Regions from separate parts of the Streptomyces kaniharaensis genome, predicted to be linked through region 3. Evidence: riboswitches for the same ligand, from Rfam matches in the RefSeq annotation. Region 3 holds a riboswitch; each other region holds the start of a gene.
The links. Region 3 has a riboswitch for cyclic di-AMP ahead of F7Q99_RS43170 (transglycosylase family protein). Riboswitches for the same ligand answer to the same signal wherever they lie in the genome.
Positions count from the first base shown of each region.

Region 1: it holds a riboswitch for cyclic di-AMP, as region 3 does, so the genes downstream of both, F7Q99_RS43230 (transglycosylase family protein) here and F7Q99_RS43170 (transglycosylase family protein) in region 3, are expected to answer to the same signal.
Region 2: it holds a riboswitch for cyclic di-AMP, as region 3 does, so the genes downstream of both, F7Q99_RS06210 (NlpC/P60 family protein) here and F7Q99_RS43170 (transglycosylase family protein) in region 3, are expected to answer to the same signal.

Region 1 is NZ_WBOF01000001.1:5,422,479-5,428,498, forward strand. Features, by position in the region: gene F7Q99_RS24240 (IS30 family transposase) at 1-532, shown strand, start outside; gene F7Q99_RS24245 (hypothetical protein) at 616-816, opposite strand; gene F7Q99_RS43230 (transglycosylase family protein) at 1,077-2,369, opposite strand; cyclic di-AMP (ydaO/yuaA leader) riboswitch at 2,356-2,517, opposite strand; partial or broken gene F7Q99_RS24255 (hypothetical protein) at 3,055-3,919, opposite strand; gene F7Q99_RS24260 (DUF397 domain-containing protein) at 4,479-4,760, shown strand; gene F7Q99_RS24265 (ATP-binding protein) at 4,982-5,506, opposite strand; gene F7Q99_RS24270 (helix-turn-helix domain-containing protein) at 5,920-6,020, shown strand, end outside.
Region 2 is NZ_WBOF01000001.1:1,357,233-1,363,252, reverse strand. Features, by position in the region: gene F7Q99_RS06220 (NYN domain-containing protein) at 1-683, shown strand, start outside; gene F7Q99_RS06215 (C40 family peptidase) at 894-1,931, shown strand; cyclic di-AMP (ydaO/yuaA leader) riboswitch at 2,262-2,415, shown strand; gene F7Q99_RS06210 (NlpC/P60 family protein) at 2,426-3,559, shown strand; gene F7Q99_RS06205 (C40 family peptidase) at 3,788-4,831, shown strand; gene F7Q99_RS06200 (hypothetical protein) at 4,981-6,012, shown strand; gene F7Q99_RS06195 (glycosyltransferase family 87 protein) at 6,009-6,020, opposite strand, start outside.
Region 3 is NZ_WBOF01000001.1:3,522,226-3,528,245, forward strand. Features, by position in the region: gene F7Q99_RS16125 (MazG family protein) at 1-506, shown strand, start outside; gene F7Q99_RS16130 (SDR family NAD(P)-dependent oxidoreductase) at 516-941, opposite strand; gene F7Q99_RS16135 (cytochrome P450 family protein) at 1,223-2,521, shown strand; cyclic di-AMP (ydaO/yuaA leader) riboswitch at 2,733-2,900, shown strand; gene F7Q99_RS43170 (transglycosylase family protein) at 2,906-3,829, shown strand; gene eno (phosphopyruvate hydratase) at 4,079-5,365, shown strand; gene F7Q99_RS16150 (FtsB family cell division protein) at 5,471-5,950, shown strand; partial or broken gene F7Q99_RS16155 (DUF501 domain-containing protein) at 5,922-6,020, shown strand, end outside.

The DNA of each region.
Region 1 (6,020 bases), 1.9 Mb from region 3:
GCGTTCCCGCTTCACCGACCCGATGGTCATGATCAGCGAGCGCCCCGCCGAGGCCGAGGACTGGGCCGTCCCCGGCCACTGGGAGGGCGATCTGATCCTCGGCAAGGAGCACAAGTCCGCGATCGGCACCCTGGTCGAGCGTTCGACCCGCTACGTGATGCTGCTGCACCTGCCCGGCGACCACACCGCCGAGACCGTCCGCGACGCCCTAGTGGCCACCGCCCGGACACTCCCGGTCCAGCTGAAGCGGTCCCTGACCTGGGACCAGGGCAGCGAGATGGCCAGGCACGCGGAGTTCAGCCTGGCCACCGACATCCCGGTCTACTTCTGCGACCCGGCCAGTCCCTGGCAGCGCGGCTCCAACGAGAACACGAACGGCCTGCTGCGGCAGTACTTCCCCAAGGGCACCGACCTGTCGGTCCACACGCCCGAGCACCTGGCCGCCGTCGCCGACCAGCTCAACCGCCGCCCACGCAAAACGCTCGGCTGGGAAACCCCAGCCGAGCGTCTGGCTAAACTCCTCGCGGCCTAGACAACCGACCACGTGTTGCAACGACCACTAGAAACCGCCGGTTGCTCTCCAGGCCCTTCGCCGTGTCCGGTCGGGTTGCCGGCTCAGCCCTCCTGGACCGGCGGGCGGTCGGCGGTGAGCCGCTGGCTGTCGGCGGCGTCGCCGGTACGGGCCTCGGTACGGCGGCCGCGGGCCAGGTAGTCGCGCAGGACCAGTTCGACGGCGTCCTGCGGGTTCTTGGTACCGGAGAGCATCATCGCGTCGATCGCGAGGTTCGCGTCGAGCGTGACGGTGACCAGGGCCATGGTGACTCCTCCTCGGGTGCAGAGCAGCAGCATGCCCGTCGGGCGGAGGTTTGACCACGCGGATAGGCCGAAGCCCCGGGGAGGAGCGACCAGCCCTCTCCCCGGGGCGACCGCTAGCAGACGACAGCTGACAGATAACAGATTTCAACATCTGTTATCTGTCAGCTGTTCGCTGTCATCTGTTAGCCGTCCCTGGCGACCGGTGACCCGTCACCGTCGCCGGTCACCTCGCCCGTGACCACGGCTCCCGCCGACTGTCCTCAGACGCGGCCGGCGAAGTCCGGCGCGAAGTTGGCGATGGTCTGCATCCGCACGCCCGCGCTCGGGTTGGCGGCCTCGACGTACTTGCCGCCGCCGACGTAGATCGCGACGTGGTAGACGCCGGAGTCCTTGCCGTTGTTGGACCAGAACAGCAGGTCACCCGGCTGCAGGCTGTCCAGCGAGACGTGGGTGCTGGCGGCGGCCTGGTCGGCGGCGACGCGCGGGATGTTGACGCCCGCGGCGCGCAGCGCGGCCTGGGTCAGGCCGGAGCAGTCCCAACCACCGTTGCCGGTGCCGCCGTAGACGTAGGCCTGGCCGACCTTCGACTCGGCGAAGGCGACCGCGGCGGCCATGCTGCCGGCGGCGGCCGGAGCCGCGGCCTGCACCTGCGCCTGGGTGGGGGCGGCGGACTTCGCGGCGATGGTCTGGACCTGCGCGGCCGGCTTGGCGGCGGTGGCAGTGGCGGTCTGGCCGGACTGCGAGGAGCGGTTGAACCAGTTGAAGCTCTGGCCGGCGTGGCCGTCCGTGGAGCTCTGGGCGGAGTCGGCGAGGTGCAGACGCTGGCCCGGGTAGATGCGGTCCGCGCCCTCGGTCATGGTGCTGCGGTTGAGGTCGTAGAGCTTCTGCCAGCCGCCCTGGACGTGGTGCTTGTCGGCGATCGCGGACAGCCAGTCGCCGGCGACGACGGTGTAGTCCTGGGCCTGGGCGCTCTGGCTCTTGCCCTGCCAGCTCTGCGACCCGGTGCCCTTGGCCGCGTCGGCGGACGCCTGGGCCTGGGCGGGGGCCTGAGCCGGGGTCTGGGCCTTGGCCGGGGCGGCGGCCGGCTTGGCGGCCGGGGCGGGGGTCTGCGCGGCCGGCTTGGCGGCGGCGGCGGAGGTGTTGACGGCGGCCGGGGCGCCGCCCTTGGTCAGGCCGGCCTGGATGGAGCACACCGGCCAGGCGCCGGGGCCCTGCACGGCGAGCACCTTCTCGGCGATCGCGATCTGCTGGTCCTTGGTGGCCAGGTCGGCGCGCGGGGCGAACGAGGTGCCACCGAACGCGGCCCAGGTGCTGTTGGTGAACTGCAGGCCGCCGTAGAAGCCGTTGCCGGTGTTGATGCTCCAGTTGCCGCTGCTCTCGCACTGGGCGACCTTGTCCCAGGTGGCGACGGTGGCGGCGGAGGCGGTGCCGGAGGTGAGGCAGGGGATCGTGAGACCGATGCCTGCGACGCCGAGGGCGGCGATCGCGCGGCGGGCGCGGTTGGACAGGCGAGTGCCGTTGGTGGGCAGCATGAAGACGCGGTCCTCTCCCACGCCTGCGAGGTGAGCTGTCGGATTCGGGCCGGAGTTGCCCGGCCGCGCGTGGGCGCGGCTTCACCCCTAGCCCTGGACCGTTCCGAGGAATGGTCCGGGGCGACTTACCTGTGGGTCCCCCGCTCCTGCCGTGGTGCGTTTTCGCGCTGCCAGTGCACCCGACGGCAGGACTCGGCGTTGCGGATGAACTGGGTCCGTGTGGTCACGAACGGGGAGCACGTTAAGCAGACTTAAGTTCAAACTGCAAATAGCTGTGACGCGCATCACCGATTGGTGGGAAGTGCCAAAACTGCCGCTCATCATGATCGGAAATGATCGTCTTTCGGGAATCTGCCTGTGGATGCGCACAACTGTCTGTGCTTCAGGAGATGGGTGACGGCGCGTCGAGTCGCGCTCCGGCGTGCGCGCCCGGGAGGCGTCGCGGCGGCGATTCGCCCGCTCCCGTTGTCGAAGAACATCCATGGGCAAACATCGACAGAACGGACATCTAGCGCATTAAGCTCTTAACTCCCGTACGCCGCAAGCCGAAAGGGCCCGGAACGCCACCGTTCCGGGCCCTTTCGGGCTGTGCGTGGGCCTGCTACTCGCCGGCAGTCTCCTCGGCGCCCTGAGCGGCCTCAGCGGCCGCCTCGGCCTCAGCGGCCGCCTCGGCCTCGGCGGCAGCCGCCGCCTCGGCCTCCGCCAGCGCGGCCAGCGCCTCGGGCGACGGGGCCGGCAGCGCGGCGAGGTACGTGGACGCGATCAGCTGGCCCACCGTCGGGTATGCGCCCAGCGGCGCGGCGGACGGGCAGCCGGTCTCCTCGGCGGCCGCGGCGAGCAGCTCGGCGTCCGCCTCTGGGCCGATCACCAGCGGGGCCAGCGCGGGACGCTCCGAGCCGGTCTCCTTGAGGTGCGCGACGGCCGCGGCCACCGAGCCGGGCACGTCGAGCGCGGCGGCGACGACCGGGACGGCCAGCCGGGCGGCCAGCAGCACGCCGGTGATCCCGGCCGCGGCGGCGGCGTCCTCGCCGCCGACGGTGGTCAGCACGACGCCGTCCGCGGCGGTCGCGATGGCGAACAGCCGGGCACGGTCGGCGCGGGCCAGCCCGGCCTCGGACAGGCGCACGTGGACGGCCTCGGCGAGCAGGCGGGTGCGGGCCCAGCGCATCGGTGACCTGGGCGCCGGCCTCGGCGGCGAGCGCGTGAAGCTCGGTCAGGAAGCCGTGCGGGCCGGGTACCAGCGGTACCAGGATCGGCGCGGGCAGGCCGGCCTCGGCGGCCTCGGCCAGCAGCTCGGCGACGGTGTGCTCGTGGCCGCCCTCGTCCTCGTCCGCGTCGCCGGGGAGGTAACCCGCCGCGGTCTGCACGCCGTTCTGCTCACTGCGGACGATCGACAGCAGCTCCTCGACGACCGAGCGGGACTCGGGCCCCGCGGTCGCGGGTACGGCGAGCACCAGGGCCGGGGAACCGGCCGGGATCTCAGGGCGCTCGGGGCGGCGATGGCGCCCCCGCGCACGGGAGCCTGGAGTGCGGACGGGCAATGGCGCGCCCGGAATGGCTGCGGTGCTCATGGCGGAGATCGTAGGACATCGGCCCGTCAGGGCTGCAGTCGGCTGCCGTGCCGGTTTCGCGCGAGCGTGGTGTGCGCGCCGGGCGAGGGGGCCGTACGCACGGGATGATTCACTGCATTCCGGGCATACCTGCCCCAACCCCCGCGCGCCCACCGGTATCTCCTGAAGACGTACCCGGCGAGGGGTTGCGTTGCACCGGCGGCGCGTGAGATGTCTCACAGTCCGAGGCTGAACTGACGGAGCGTCACGAGAGTGCGACTCCCGGCTCTCGAAGATCAACATTCAGCGGGGAGCCGCTCACGGCGGGTCATCGGGAGCCTGCCGATTCAGTCTGCTATGTCCCTTTACGTGTCGTCGGGGAAGGGTCCGTGAAGAGTTCGGGCCGGGTATTGAAAGGCCTCGTGCACCTGCAATGTCTCGTGCTGATGCACGTGCACAGCAGCTATCATCGCGTCAAGTGAGGCGTTGTGCCGGGCTGGTACGGGGCCGGCCCGTTTGTTCGGCGGCTGCCGGGGGCGCCGCGCTGGACCGCAACTCCGGGGCTCTTCGGGAGACTTCTATGCACGACTCGCAGGACACGCACGGCTCGTACGGTTCGTATGGCGAGCACGGCGCGTACAACGGGATGGCCGCAGCCGATCTGACGGGAGTGGTCTGGCAGAAGAGCCTGCACAGCAACTCCCAGGGGAACTGCGTCGAGTTCGCCGCCCTGCCGGGGGGCGACGTGGCGATGCGCAACTCGCGCTTCCCGGACGGTCCGGCGCTCATCTACACCCGGGCCGAGATCGCCGCCATGCTGCTGGGGGTCAAGGACGGGGAGTTCGACCACCTGGCCGTCTGACCGGCCTTCGCTCCGCCATCGGGGGGCCGTCGTGGGTGCCGACACCGCGACGGCCTTTGTCTTTCGGGCTTTCGGGCCCGGTCCTCGGGGCCGGCCTTTCGGGGGTGAGCCGGGGCTGAGGAATGCCCACCGGGGAGTGCCAGGGTCGCAGAGGAGTGCCGGGCCGCCGGGCCCAGGGGGCCTCCCGGGGTCTCCCTCCGCGCGGATGCGCTCGCCCGGTGCTAGGCGGAACGCCGGTGCCGGCCGCCGAGTTCGGGGATCGCCGCCTCCGGTTCGGCCTCGAACAGTGCCCAGACCACCTTGCCGCCGCCCAGCGGGTGCCAGCCCCAGGAGCGGCTGAACGAGTCCACCAGGTGCAGCCCGCGGCCCGATTCGGCCACGAAGTCGGCCTCCCGGGCGACCGGGCCGATGCTGCTCGGGTCGCTGACCGCGCAGACGATCTGGGGCGCACGGTGCACGAGGCTTATTCGGATCGGTAGCCGGCCGTCCGCGCTCGCGTGTGTGGGAAAGTCGTACTCGCCCAGGGCGCCGCCCGACGGGTCGGGCCGTGCGCCGATCGCATGCCGCAGGGCGTTGGTCACCAGCTCCGACGCCACCAGCGCGACATCGTCGAACAACTCCATCAGGCCCCAGCGCTGAAGAGCGGTTCTGGCGAAGTCGCGCGCTGTTCTGACGGCTTCGAAGCGAGGAGCGAGCGTACAGGTGACCACAAGGGGGTCAACCGCCAAAGCCGTACCGGTGCTCATGAAGAGCTCCTCCCATAAGGGGGCGGACACGGCTGGACCCGCCGGGGTCATGCCGGTCACCTCCGACTCGCTCGGCCGCACGGCCCCCGCGACCAGGCGCGCGCGCACAAACGCCCGGTGGCGCGGGGGGCGCTGCCGGGCTGGTGCACGGAGTCGCGCGTGGGGTCGACGCGGAGCCCGCGGGATTGCCAGGGGTGTGCAGGTGCACGTGCACCATGGTCCTCTGCGCTCACTGCAGATGCAAGAGTCGATTCACGTGCAGTCGCACTATTGGCATATGCAAGCGCCGGATGCACGTGCATCCTGGTGTGTGGAGTGCAGAACTGATAGGAACATCCGTCAGTATCGGCACCGTGAGCGCTCAACTGATGGCAGACTGTGCGCTGTTTGCCCTAGGTGGAGGTTTCGACCGCATGACCACAGTTCAGCCGGGCGGCGGCTCGATGGTCCGCCGGATCCTCCTCGGCTCACAGTTGCGCCGCCTGCGTGAAGCGCGCGGCATCACCCGCGAGGA
Region 2 (6,020 bases), 2.2 Mb from region 3:
CCGCCGAGAGCGAGGCGCGGCGGCTGCGGCACCGGGTCTCCGAGCTGGAGAACGCCGCCGAGCAGGGCCGCCGGTCGGCTCGCGAGGGGCGCAGCGTCGAGGACATGCGGCTGCGGCTGCTGCTGGACACCGTGCTGCAGTCGGCGCAGGGGCTCCAGCGGGAGCTGGCGCTGCCGGTGTCGCAGATCCGCCCGGCGGACCTGGTGGAGGCGGTGGTGCCGGGTGCGGCCTCGCCGCACGACGTGGCCCGGCGCGGGCTGGCGGAGGACGATCCGGCGCTGCTGGACCAGCTGCTGGCGATCCCGCAGGTGCACCTGGTGGTGGACGGCTACAACGTGACCAAGACCGGCTATCCGACGCTGCCGCTGGAGCAGCAGCGGATCCGGCTGCTGGGCGGGCTGGCGATGCTGGCCCAGCGCACGCAGGCGGAGGTCACCTGTGTGTTCGACGGGCAGGACCTGGACGTGCCGGTCATCATGGCGCCGCCGCGCGGGGTTCGGGTACGGTTCAGCCGGACCGGCGAGACGGCGGACGAGCTGATCCGCCGCCTGGTGCGGGCCGAGCCGCAGGGCCGCCCGGTGGTGGTGGTCTCCACCGACCGGGAGGTGGCGGAGGGCGTGCGGAAGGCCGGCGCGCGCCCCGTCGCCTCGGTGCTGCTGCTGAATCGGCTGGCCCGGCCCTGACCGGGGGTGACCCCCTTCGGATCGGGATGATGCCTGGTCAGAACCCTTTTCGGGGGGATGGGGGGATCTGGTGAAGTCACTCTGAAGGTGTGAGTTCACGCCTTCGAGGGAGTGGCGGAACGCTTAGATCTTCACTAGGGTCTGGCGTCAAACCTATTTTCCGGATTCTCACTCGATCGGGTGAGGCCGATGGAAGAAGGAGCCCGTCCCTTGGCCTCCCACCGCCGTCCCAAGCAGCCGAGCCGCGCGCGGGTCTCCGTGCTCACCGCTGCCGCTGCGACCGCGGTCGCCCTCTCCGCCCAGGTGGCCGCGCACGCCGCGCCGCAGCCGAACAAGTCGGACGTCAAGGCGCAGATCGACCAGCTCCAGCAGGAGCAGGAGCAGGCGGCGGAGAAGTTCAACGGCGCCAAGGAGCGGGCCGACCAGCTGCGCAAGCAGGCCGACCAGCTGCAGGACCAGGTGGCCCGCGGCCAGGAGCAGATGACCCAGCTTCAGGCCGGCCTCGCGGGCGTGGCGGGCGAGCAGTACCGCACCGGCGGCATCGACCCGTCCGTGCAGCTGATGCTCTCCTCCGACCCGGCCGGCTACCTGGACAAGGCCTCCAGCGTGCAGCAGGCCAGCACCAGCGAGGCCGAGGCGCTCAAGGGCCTGCTGGACCAGCAGCGCCGGCTGGACCAGGAGAAGGCCGAGGCCGCCGCGGTGCTCGCCTCGCTCGACGCCACCACCAAGGACCTGAACCAGGCCAAGGCGGACGTCAACCAGAAGCTCAAGGCGGCGCAGGACCTGCTGAACTCGCTCAGCGCCTCCGAGCGCGCCGCGCTGCGCGCCCAGCAGGCGCAGGACGACCGCGCCTCGCGCGGCAGCGACCGGGTCGACCTCAGCAACCTGCCGCCGGCGAGCGGGTACGCGGCCGTGGCCGTCGCCAAGGCGATGAGCAAGCAGGGCTCGCCGTACGTGTGGGGCGCCACCGGGGAGAACACCTTCGACTGCTCGGGCCTGATGGTCTGGGCGTACGGGAAGGCCGGCGTCTCGCTGCCGCGCACCTCGCAGGAGCAGGGCGACGTCGGCACCCGGGTGCCCTCGCTGGACCAGGCCCAGCCGGGCGACCTCGTCATCTACGGCAGCGACCGGCACCACGTCGGGATGTACATCGGCAACGGCATGGTGGTGCACGCGCCGCACACCGGTGACGTGGTCAAGGTGATGAAGGCCGACGCGATGCCGATCAACACCATCCGCCGGGTCTGACGGCCCGACACCGAGGAGTCGTCGCCCCTGTGATCCGCGCCACCTCTGCACGGGGTGGCGCGTTCGCTTCTGTTCGCGCCGTACCCCAATTGGTGATCGGTGATCAGCTTTGCGTACGGCGGCGATCACCATCGGTCATCTTCACAAATGAACTTGGTTCCTCTACCGCTTTTTTTCTGACAAGGATTTGAACGGATCACGGTTCAGTTACTAGGGTCGTGCCCCGAACCACCGCACTGTCGATCACCCAGCCAGGGTGGCGGCGGTGGTTTCCGTCGAGTTCGTGAAGCAGCGGGGCAGGTCGAAGCGCCTGTCCGACGGGGAGCCCAGTGGTCGGGGGAGCTGTGGAACGGAGCCGGGGAACCACGTTCCTCCGGGGTGAATCGGCGCCAGGTCGGCCGGTGGAACGGCTGTGAGGCGTCGTAGGGCATGCTTCCGGCCCGAACCCGTCAGCTCACCCGGTAGGCGGACCTAGGAAGAAGGAGCCCGCCTTCGTGGCGTCCCATCGTCGTCCCAAGCCCGCCAGCCGCACCCGTGTGTCCATCCTGACCGGTGTCGCCGCTGCAACCGTCGCCCTCTCCGCGCAGTCCGGTGCCCACGCCGACCCGGCGCCGACCAAGGACCAGGTCAAGGAGCAGGTCGACCAGCTCAACGAGCAGGCCGAGGTCGCGACGGAGAAGTTCAACGCCGCCCAGGCCAAGCAGCAGGAGCTGCAGAAGCAGGTCGGCAGCCTGCAGGACCAGGTGGCGCGCCAGCAGGCGCAGGTGACCGACCTGCAGGGCGGACTCGCCGAGATCGCCGGCGAGCAGTACCGCAACGGGGGCATATCCCCGACCGTCCAGCTGATGTTCTCCGCCAGCCCGGACAACTTCCTCAGCCAGGCCGACGCCCTGAACCAGGCCGGCAGCACCCAGAAGGGTCAGCTGAAGGAGCTCCAGGAGCAGCAGCGCAAGCTCGACCAGGACCGCAACGAGGCCCAGGCCAAGCTCGCCGAGCTGGACACCACCACGCAGCAGCTCAAGACCGCCAAGGAGGAGGTCCAGGGCAAGCTCAGGGCCGCCCAGGACCTGCTCAACACCCTGACCGAGCAGGAGCGCCAGGCGCTCCGCGCGGCCGAGGAGAAGGCCGCCGCCGACGCGAAGGCCAAGGCGGACGCCGCCAAGGCCGCCCAGCAGGCCGCCGACCGCGCCTCCCGCGACAGCACCCGCACCGGCCTGGGCTCGCAGCCGAGCTCCTCGCCGAGCTCCTCGCCGGTCGCCAAGCCGGCCCCCGGCAGCTCGCACGGTGCCGCCGCGCTGTCCTACGCCGCCAGCAAGGTCGGCAGCCCGTACGGCTGGGGCGACACCGGCCCGAACTCCTTCGACTGCTCCGGCCTGATGGTCTGGGCGTTCGACCAGGCCGGCGTGTCGCTGCCGCGCACCTCGCAGGAGCAGGCCCACGCCGGCACCCGGATCGGTACGGACCTCTCCCAGGCCCAGCCCGGCGACCTCCTGATCTTCTTCAGCGACGCCCACCACGTCGGCATCTACGCCGGCAACGGCCAGGTGCTGCACGCGCCGAAGCCGGGCGCCTACGTCCGCTACGAGGCGGTCTCGAACATGCCGCTCTCCGCCATCGTGCGCGTCTGATCCCCCTTCAGGCCCTCGCAGGCCCGGTCTTCCACCACGGAAGGCCGGGCCTGCGGCTTTTCCCCGGACTCGGACTGATGTCCGATTAGATGTCAAATATTCGGGTTGGGAAGGGTTTGGACTCGGTTGCCCGGACTCGCTAACGTCTGCCACCGGACTCCCGCTTCCAGGCCGCCCGCTCCGGTGCGGCGGCGGGGCCGTGCCGCAGGATTTGGAGCCGCCGCCGTCATGCCCGTGCACCGCCGTTCCCAACTGCTCGCCCGTGCGCTGGTACTGACCGCGGCCGCCACCACCGCCCTCGGCGTCACCGCCGGCGGCAGCGCCCACGGCGCCCCCGTGCCGGACGCGCCGAACCGCGGCGACGTCAAGGCGCAGGTCGAGCAGCTGTACAACGAGGCCGAGCAGGCGTCGGAGAAGTACAACGCCGCCCAGGAGGCCCAGCAGCGGCTCCAGGGCGAGACCACCATCCTCCAGGGCGAGATGGCCGTCGCCCAGGACCAGCTCAACCAGCTGCGCGGCGACCTCGCCACGGTGGCCGGCGCCGAGTACCGCGGCGGCGGCATGACCCGGGCCGTCCAGCTGATGCTCGCCACCGACCCGGACGGGTACCTCACCCGGGCCCGCACCCTCGACCAGGCCGCCGAGCGGCAGAACGACACGCTGCACGAGCTGGTCACCCGCCAGCGCCGGCTCGACCAGCGCCGCGCCGAGACCACCGGCAAGCTCGCCGAGCTCGACCAGGCCCGGCGCTCGCTCGCCGACAGCAAGGAGCAGATCCAGCAGCGGCTCGCCAAGGCCCAGAAGCTGCTCAACGGCCTGGGTGCCACCGAGCGGACCCGGATGGCCGCGCAGGACGCCCACGAGGCCGAGCAGCGCGCCACCCGGGGCACCGACCGGCTGGACCTCGGCACCGTCCCGCCGGCCTCCGACCGCGGCGCGGCGGCGCTGGCGGCCGCCGTGAGGATGATCGGATCCCCGTACGTCTACGGATCCGCCGGGCCCCGCACGTTCGACTGCTCCGGTCTGATGTACTACAGCTGGCGGCAGGCGGGAGTGACCCTGCCGCGCACCTCGCAGGCCCAGGCATACGCCGGCCAGCGGGTCAGCCTCTCCGAAGCGCGACCGGGAGACCTCGTGATCTTCTACCGGGACATGCACCACGTCGGCATGTACGCCGGCGGCGGGGTGATCGTGCACGCCCCCTACCCGGGCGCCAAGGTCCGCTACGAGAGCGTCAACGCGATGCCGGTCGCCGGGGTGGTCCGGCTCTGAGCCCGACCCCGGCCGCGATACGGTCCTGCGTCCTCTCCCGCCGCGGCGCGCTGCTGCTCGCGGCCGGCGGGCTGGTCCAGCTGTCCCTGCCGCCCGCCGCCCCCGCGGCGCCCGCCCGGGGCCGCGCGGCGGCGGAAGGGCGCGCCGAGGTGGCGGCGCTGCTGGACGAACGGGCACGGGCCCTGCCCGGCGCGTCCGGGCTGCCGCTCGCCGAGGCCGGCTACCGCAATCTGCTGCTCGCCGCGGACGGCGGTCCGGACCGGCTGACCGTCGCGGCCGACCTGGCCGTCCGGGTCGCCGGGTACGACGAATACCCCACGGTGTACCCGCGCCGCCTCGCGCTGGCACGGGCCGGCGACGGCTGGCGGGTCGAACGGGAGGAGAGCGCGAGCGGGCCCCCGGCGCTCTGGGACCTCGGCACCGGTCGGTCCGCGCAGGGCGCGCACTGCCTGGTGCTGGGCCTGGCCGACGGTCCCGACCCGGCCGGCCTGCTCGCGGTCGGCGACCGGGCCGCCCCCGCGGTCAGCGCGGTCTGGGGCGCCGGCTGGGCAGGCCGCCTGCTGCTCGAACTGCCCGCCACCGAAGCGCAGTTCGCCCGCCTGCTGGAGGCCGACCCGGCCGGCTGGACGGGCATGGCGGCGGTCACCGTGGCCGCCCCCGGTGCACCCCGGCACGCCCCGGCGGACCGGGTGCTGATCAACCCCGAGACGTACGGGCGGCTCAGCGACTTCGGCCGGCAGGCCGTCGTCACCCACGAGGCCACCCACGTCGCGACCCGGGCCGACACCCGCGCCTGGACGCCGCTCTGGCTCTCGGAAGGCGTCGCCGACTGGACGGCCTACCGGGACTGCGGCCGCTCGCCCCGGCAGATCGCCCCCGAGCTGGCCCGTGACGTCGCCGCAGGGAAGCCGCCCACCGCGCTGCCCGCAGACCGCGACTTCACCGCTGGTGCCACCGGCATCGCCCAGGCCTACGAGCAGGCCTGGCTCGCCTGCGAGCTGATCGCCCAGCGCCACGGCCCCGACCGGCTGGTCGGCCTCTACCGGGCGGTCGGCGCGGACGACGGCGCCGGGGAGGACCGGGAGCGCCGGCTGGACCGGCTGCTCCGCGCCGAACTGGGCGTCGGGACGGCCGAGTTCACCAGGCTCTGGCTGGCCGAGGTGGCCACGCTGGCCGGCTAACGACCGGC
Region 3 (6,020 bases):
ATCGGGAGACGCTGCGCGAGGAGCTGGGCGATGTGCTGCTCCAGGTGTTCTTCCACTCCCGGATCGCCGAGGAGCACCCGACCGACGCGTTCTCGATCGACGACGTGGCGGGCGACATCGTCGAGAAGCTGATGTACCGGCACCCGCACGTGTTCGGGGACGTCGAGGCCCGGGGCGCCGCCGAGGTGGAGGCGAACTGGGAGCAGCTGAAGGCGGCCGAGAAGGCGGACCGGGAGTCGGTGCTGGACGGCGTGCCGGCCGGGCTGCCGTCGCTGGCGTACGCGGCGAAGCTGGTGTCGCGGGTGCGCCGGGCCGGGTTCGCGGGGGTGCCGGACGAGCCGTACGAGCTGCCCGCGGAGCTCACGGCGGAGTCCGCGGGCAGGTTGCTGCTGGCGGTGGCGCAGCGGGCGCACGACGCCGGGGTGGACGTGGACGCGGCGCTGCGGGCCGCCGCGCGCGGCTACCGGGACGCGGTGCGCGCGGCAGAAGGGCTCAAGCCGGAGTAGGCGGCGGGCTCACGCCGCCGTCGCGGTGTCCGGTTCGCGGCGCCGCTGCGGCGGGACGACCTCGCCGATCGCCTCGCCGACGAGGGCGACGAGTTCGGCGAGGCGCTCCAGGTCGAGGTGGTCGGGCAGGTCGGCGAGGGAGATGATCCGCTCGCCGTCCGGGCCCGCGACGCAGAACAGGTCGATCGGTCCGAGGTGCTTCTCGGCGGTGTCCACGAGCGCGGCGACGTCGCTGGGGCGGCGGATGTCCCCGCCGACGCCGACGACGGGGCAGCCGGGCCGGTCGAGCTCCGCGGCGAGGTCCTCGGCGACGGCGGCCCGCTGGTCGGCGATCAGCATGCCGGCGGCGCCGGCCGCGGTGAACCGGCGGGCGAGGTCGGCCCCCGACCCGCCGTCGAGTACCGCGATGACGACGACTGCCCCGCTGACCTTCATTGGTCCGCTCCTCCCTGTGGGCGGCACCGCACCGGCGCCCACGATTTTCTGCCGAGGATCGTAGGCACGTCCTGACCCTCCGCAACAGGGATTACCCCTCAGGTGACCAGACTCACGCCCGCCGCACGGCCAAGAGCTGTCCAAGACCCGTCTACAGGCCGTCCACAGGCCGTGCACGGAGCGTTCGCGGGGTGTTGATCGACCCTGCGCCGGCCGTGGACGAACCGGTCACGGTCCGTCACCGGCCGGGCCCACCCTGATCCACCGGATACGGTCGAACCATGCCAGTTCAGCCCGATGACGCCCGCCCGCCGCTCTTCACGTGGGAGTTCGCCGCCGATCCGTACCCGGCCTACGCCTGGCTGCGCGAGCACGCCCCGGTGCACCGCACCACGCTGCCGAGCGGGGTGGAGGCCTGGCTGGTGACGAGGTACGCGGACGCGCGCCAGGCGCTGGCGGACAGCCGGCTGTCGAAGAACCCGGCGCACCACAGCGAGCAGGCGCACCGCACCGGCCGGGTGGGCATCCCGGGCGAGCGGCAGGCGGACCTGATGACGCATCTGCTGAACATCGACCCGCCGGACCACACCCGGCTGCGCCGCCTGGTGTCGAAGGCGTTCACGCCGCGCCGGGTGGCCGAGTTCGAGCCGCGGGTGCAGCAGCTCACCGACCGCCTGATCGACGGCTTCGCGCAGCGCGGCTCGGCGGACCTGATCCACGAGTTCGCGTTCCCGCTCCCCATCTACGCGATCTGCGACATGCTGGGCGTGCCGGCCGAGGACCAGGACGACTTCCGCGACTGGGCCGGCATGATGCTGAGACACACGAAGCCGGGCCACGGCAGCGGCCAACGCGGCGGCGTGGGGCGGGCGGTGAAGCGGATGCGGGCGTATCTGCTGGAGCTGATCCACCGCAAGCGGTTGGAGCTCGGGGACGACCTGATCTCGGGCCTGATCCGGGCGAGCGACCACGGCGAGCACCTGACCGAGAACGAGGCCGCCGCGATGGCGTTCATCCTCCTCTTCGCGGGTTTCGAGACGACCGTCAACCTGATCGGCAACGGCACGTACGCGCTGCTGCGCAATCCCGGACAGCGGGCGTTGCTGCAGGAGTCGGTGGCCCGTGGCGAGACCGCGCTGCTGGAGACCGGGATCGAGGAACTCCTGCGCTACGACGGGCCGGTGGAGCTGGCGACGTGGCGGTTCGCGACCCGGCCGCTGGCCATCGGCGGGGTGGACATCCCGGTCGGCGACCCGGTGCTGGTGGTGCTCGCCGCGGCGGACCGGGATCCGGCCCGGTTCGCGGACGAGAACACCCTGGACCTGGCCCGGACGGACAACCCGCACCTGGGCTTCGGGCACGGGATCCACTACTGCATCGGCGCGCCGCTGGCCCGGCTCGAAGGACGCAGCGCGCTGGCCACGCTGCTTTCCCGCCTGCCCGATCTGCGGCTGGCGGAAACCCCGGAGAATCTGCGCTGGCGCGGCGGTCTGATCATGCGCGGACTGCGTGAACTTCCGGTCGAATTCAGTCCGGAGAGCCGCTCCCCGCATGCCGTTCTCGGCGCCTCGACCAGCTGACGACACGTCGCTCATGCACCTCGGGCGCCAGCATGAACACCCATCAATCCGGACAAACATCTGCCGTTGACCGGTGATTGAACACGCGACGTAATTCCGGTGTGATGTCGACGATATGAGCTTGTGATTTGTCTGAGGATCGGTCTACTCTCCCTGGAGTTCGCAGCTGCGGACCCTCGTACGCGGAACGCCGAGTCCTGCCCGCCGCGTCACGGGAAACCGACCAGACCCTGGGCAGGGACGGGGGAACCAGGATTTTTGCCGTTCCTCGACGGCTTGGGGTGAAGCCGCCCATGCGGAATCGTTTCCGCTGACGGCGGCCGGGCCACCTCCCGGTCCGAACCCGACAGCTCACCTCGCAGGCGTGCGGAGAGGGACCTCTTCATGCTGTTCGTTGGAACTGGCCGTCACCGTCGTCGCACCCAGGCCGAGAAGGCCATCGCCGTCGCAGGTGTGGCAGGCGTCGGACTCGCACTGCCGATCCTCACCGCCACCGGCGCCTCCGCCGCCCCGGCCTCCGGCTGGGACTCCGTCGCCCAGTGCGAGAGCGGCGGCGACTGGAGCATCAACACCGGCAACGGCTTCTACGGCGGCCTGCAGTTCACCTCCAGCACCTGGAAGGCGTACGGCGGCACCGCGTACGCGCCGCAGGCCAACCAGGCCAGCAAGTCCCAGCAGATCTCGGTGGCCGAGAAGGTCCTGGCCTCGCAGGGCCCGGGCGCCTGGCCGGTCTGCTCGAAGAAGGCCGGCCTGTCGAAGGGCGGCGCTCCGGCCGTCGTCGACTCCTCCTCGGACGCCAAGCCCGCCGCCCAGCAGCATGCCCAGCAGCCCGCCGCGAAGCCCGCCCAGCCGAAGCCGGCTCAGAAGCCCGTGCAGCAGCAGGCCGCCCAGCCGCACGCCCATCAGCACGCCCAGCAGGCCCAGCCCCAGCAGCAGGCCCAACCCCAGGCCCCGGGCTTCTCCGGCAAGGCCGGCTGGGACGCCGACGCGAAGGTGTACTGGTACCAGAACAACGGCGCCTGGTACTGGACCAGCCACCAGAGCGTCTACCAGCAGTACGCCGGCCAGGCCGCGACCCAGTACGCGCCGTCCGCCCCGGCCCAGTCGGCTCCCGCCGCCACCCACCACGCCCCGGCCGCGCCGCAGGGCGGCCACGACTACACCGTGCACGCCGGTGACACGCTGTCGAGCATCGCCGCCGCCCAGGGCGTGTCCGGCGGCTGGCACGCGCTGTACGACGGCAACCGCGGCACCGTCGGCGGCGACCCGAACCTGATCCTCCCCGGCCAGGTCCTGCACCTCGGCTGACCTCGGCTGATCTGGGGGCACCGGACGAAGGGGGGCGGCGGCTCCGGCCCCCTTCGTCCGCGTTCGCCCCCTTTGTTGGGGCAACCAGGTGAACTACCGGTGGGTAGTCGGGCCACACGGTGAGACGGGACCCAGGTCAACGTGGCCCCGGGAGCCCGTGCGGTTAGGCTCTGGTCGTAACGACTCCGCAATCGTCCCGCCGACAGCACCACCGTCAGCCGGACCCCTGCTTCCGCAAGGAGATGCCTCGTGCCGTCCATCGATGTCGTCGTAGCCCGTGAGATTCTCGACTCGCGTGGCAACCCCACGGTCGAGGTCGAGGTCGGCCTCGACGACGGCAGCACCGGTCGTGCCGCTGTCCCGTCGGGTGCCTCCACCGGCGCCTTCGAGGCGCTGGAGCTCCGCGACGGTGACAAGAACCGCTACTTCGGCAAGGGCGTGGAGAAGGCCGTCCTGGCCGTCATCGAGCAGATCGGCCCGGAGCTGGTCGGCTATGACGCCACCGAGCAGCGCCTGATCGACCAGGCCATGCTCGACTTGGACGCCACCCCGGACAAGTCCTCGCTCGGCGCCAACGCCATCCTGGGTGTCTCGCTGGCCGTCGCGCACGCCGCCTCCGAGGCCAGCGACCTGCCGCTGTTCCGCTACCTGGGCGGCCCGAACGCGCACGTCCTGCCCGTTCCGATGATGAACATCCTCAACGGCGGGTCGCACGCGGACTCCAACGTCGACATCCAGGAGTTCATGATCGCCCCGATCGGCGCGGAGTCCTTCTCCGAGGCCGTCCGCTGGGGCGTCGAGGTCTACCACACCCTCAAGGGCGTGCTGAAGGAGCGCGGCCTGTCCACCGGCCTCGGCGACGAGGGCGGCTTCGCGCCGAACCTGGACAGCAACCGCGAGGCCCTCGACCTCATCGTCGAGGCCATCCAGAAGGCCGGCTACGTGCCCGGCCAGGACGTCGCGCTGGCCCTGGACGTCGCCTCCTCCGAGTTCTACAAGGACGGCGCCTACCAGTTCGAGGGCAAGGCCCTCTCCGCCGCCGAGCTCATCGAGTACTACGCCGAGCTGGTCGCCGCCTACCCGCTGGTCTCCATCGAGGACCCGCTGGACGAGTCGGACTGGGACGGCTGGAAGGCCATGACCGACAAGCTGGGCGACAAGGTCCAGCTGGTCGGCGACGACCTGTTCGTCACCAACCCGGCCCGCCTGGCCAAGGGCATCGAGACCGGCACCGCCAACGCCCTGCTCGTCAAGGTGAACCAGATCGGCTCGCTGACCGAGACCCTGGACGCCGTCGAGCTGGCCCAGCGCAACGGCTACCGCTGCATGATGTCGCACCGCTCCGGCGAGACCGAGGACGTCACCATCGCCGACCTGGCCGTCGCCACCAACTGCGGCCAGATCAAGACCGGTGCCCCGGCCCGCTCCGAGCGCGTCGCCAAGTACAACCAGCTGCTGCGCATCGAGGAGATCCTCGACGACGCCGCCGAGTACGCCGGCCGCGGCGCCTTCCCGCGCTTCAAGCACGAGGGCTGAGCGCACGCCTGACCGGTGCCCCGCCGTTCACCCCGTAGGGTGGACGGCGGGGCACCGTCGCGACCAGGAGGGGAACGGGAGATGGCAGGCTGGAGGATCCCGGGCTTGGCGGCCCGGCCTCGCTTCACGAGCCGGGCGACCGTCCTCGTCCTGGTGCTCTGCTCGCTCGTGGCGATCCTCGCCTACCCGACGCGGCAGTTCATCTCCCAGCGCGCCGAGATCTCCGCCCAGCGGGCGAAGGCCGAGCATGCCCGGCAGCAGGTCGAGCAGCTGCGCCGGGAGAAGGCCCGCTGGCAGGACCCGGAGTACGTCAAGGCGCAGGCCCGCGCCCGGCTGCACTACGCGATGCCGGGGGAGACCCCGTACATCGCGGTGGACCCGGCCGGACAGGGCGCCCCCGCGTCCTCCGCCGCCTCGCCCGCCCCCGCCGGCGGCACGGCCACCGGCCCGGTGAAGGCCGCCAAGCCCTGGTACTCCAGCATCTGGGACTCGGTGGACGCCGCCGACACCGCCGCCCTGGCCCCGCCCTCCACCCGTCCGCTCCCACCGTCCCCCGTTGGAGACCCCGCCTCCCATGACCACTGAGAACCACCCCGCCGTCTCCGACGCCGACGTCGCGGCCATCGCCGCCCAGCTCGGCCGGGTGCCGCGCGGC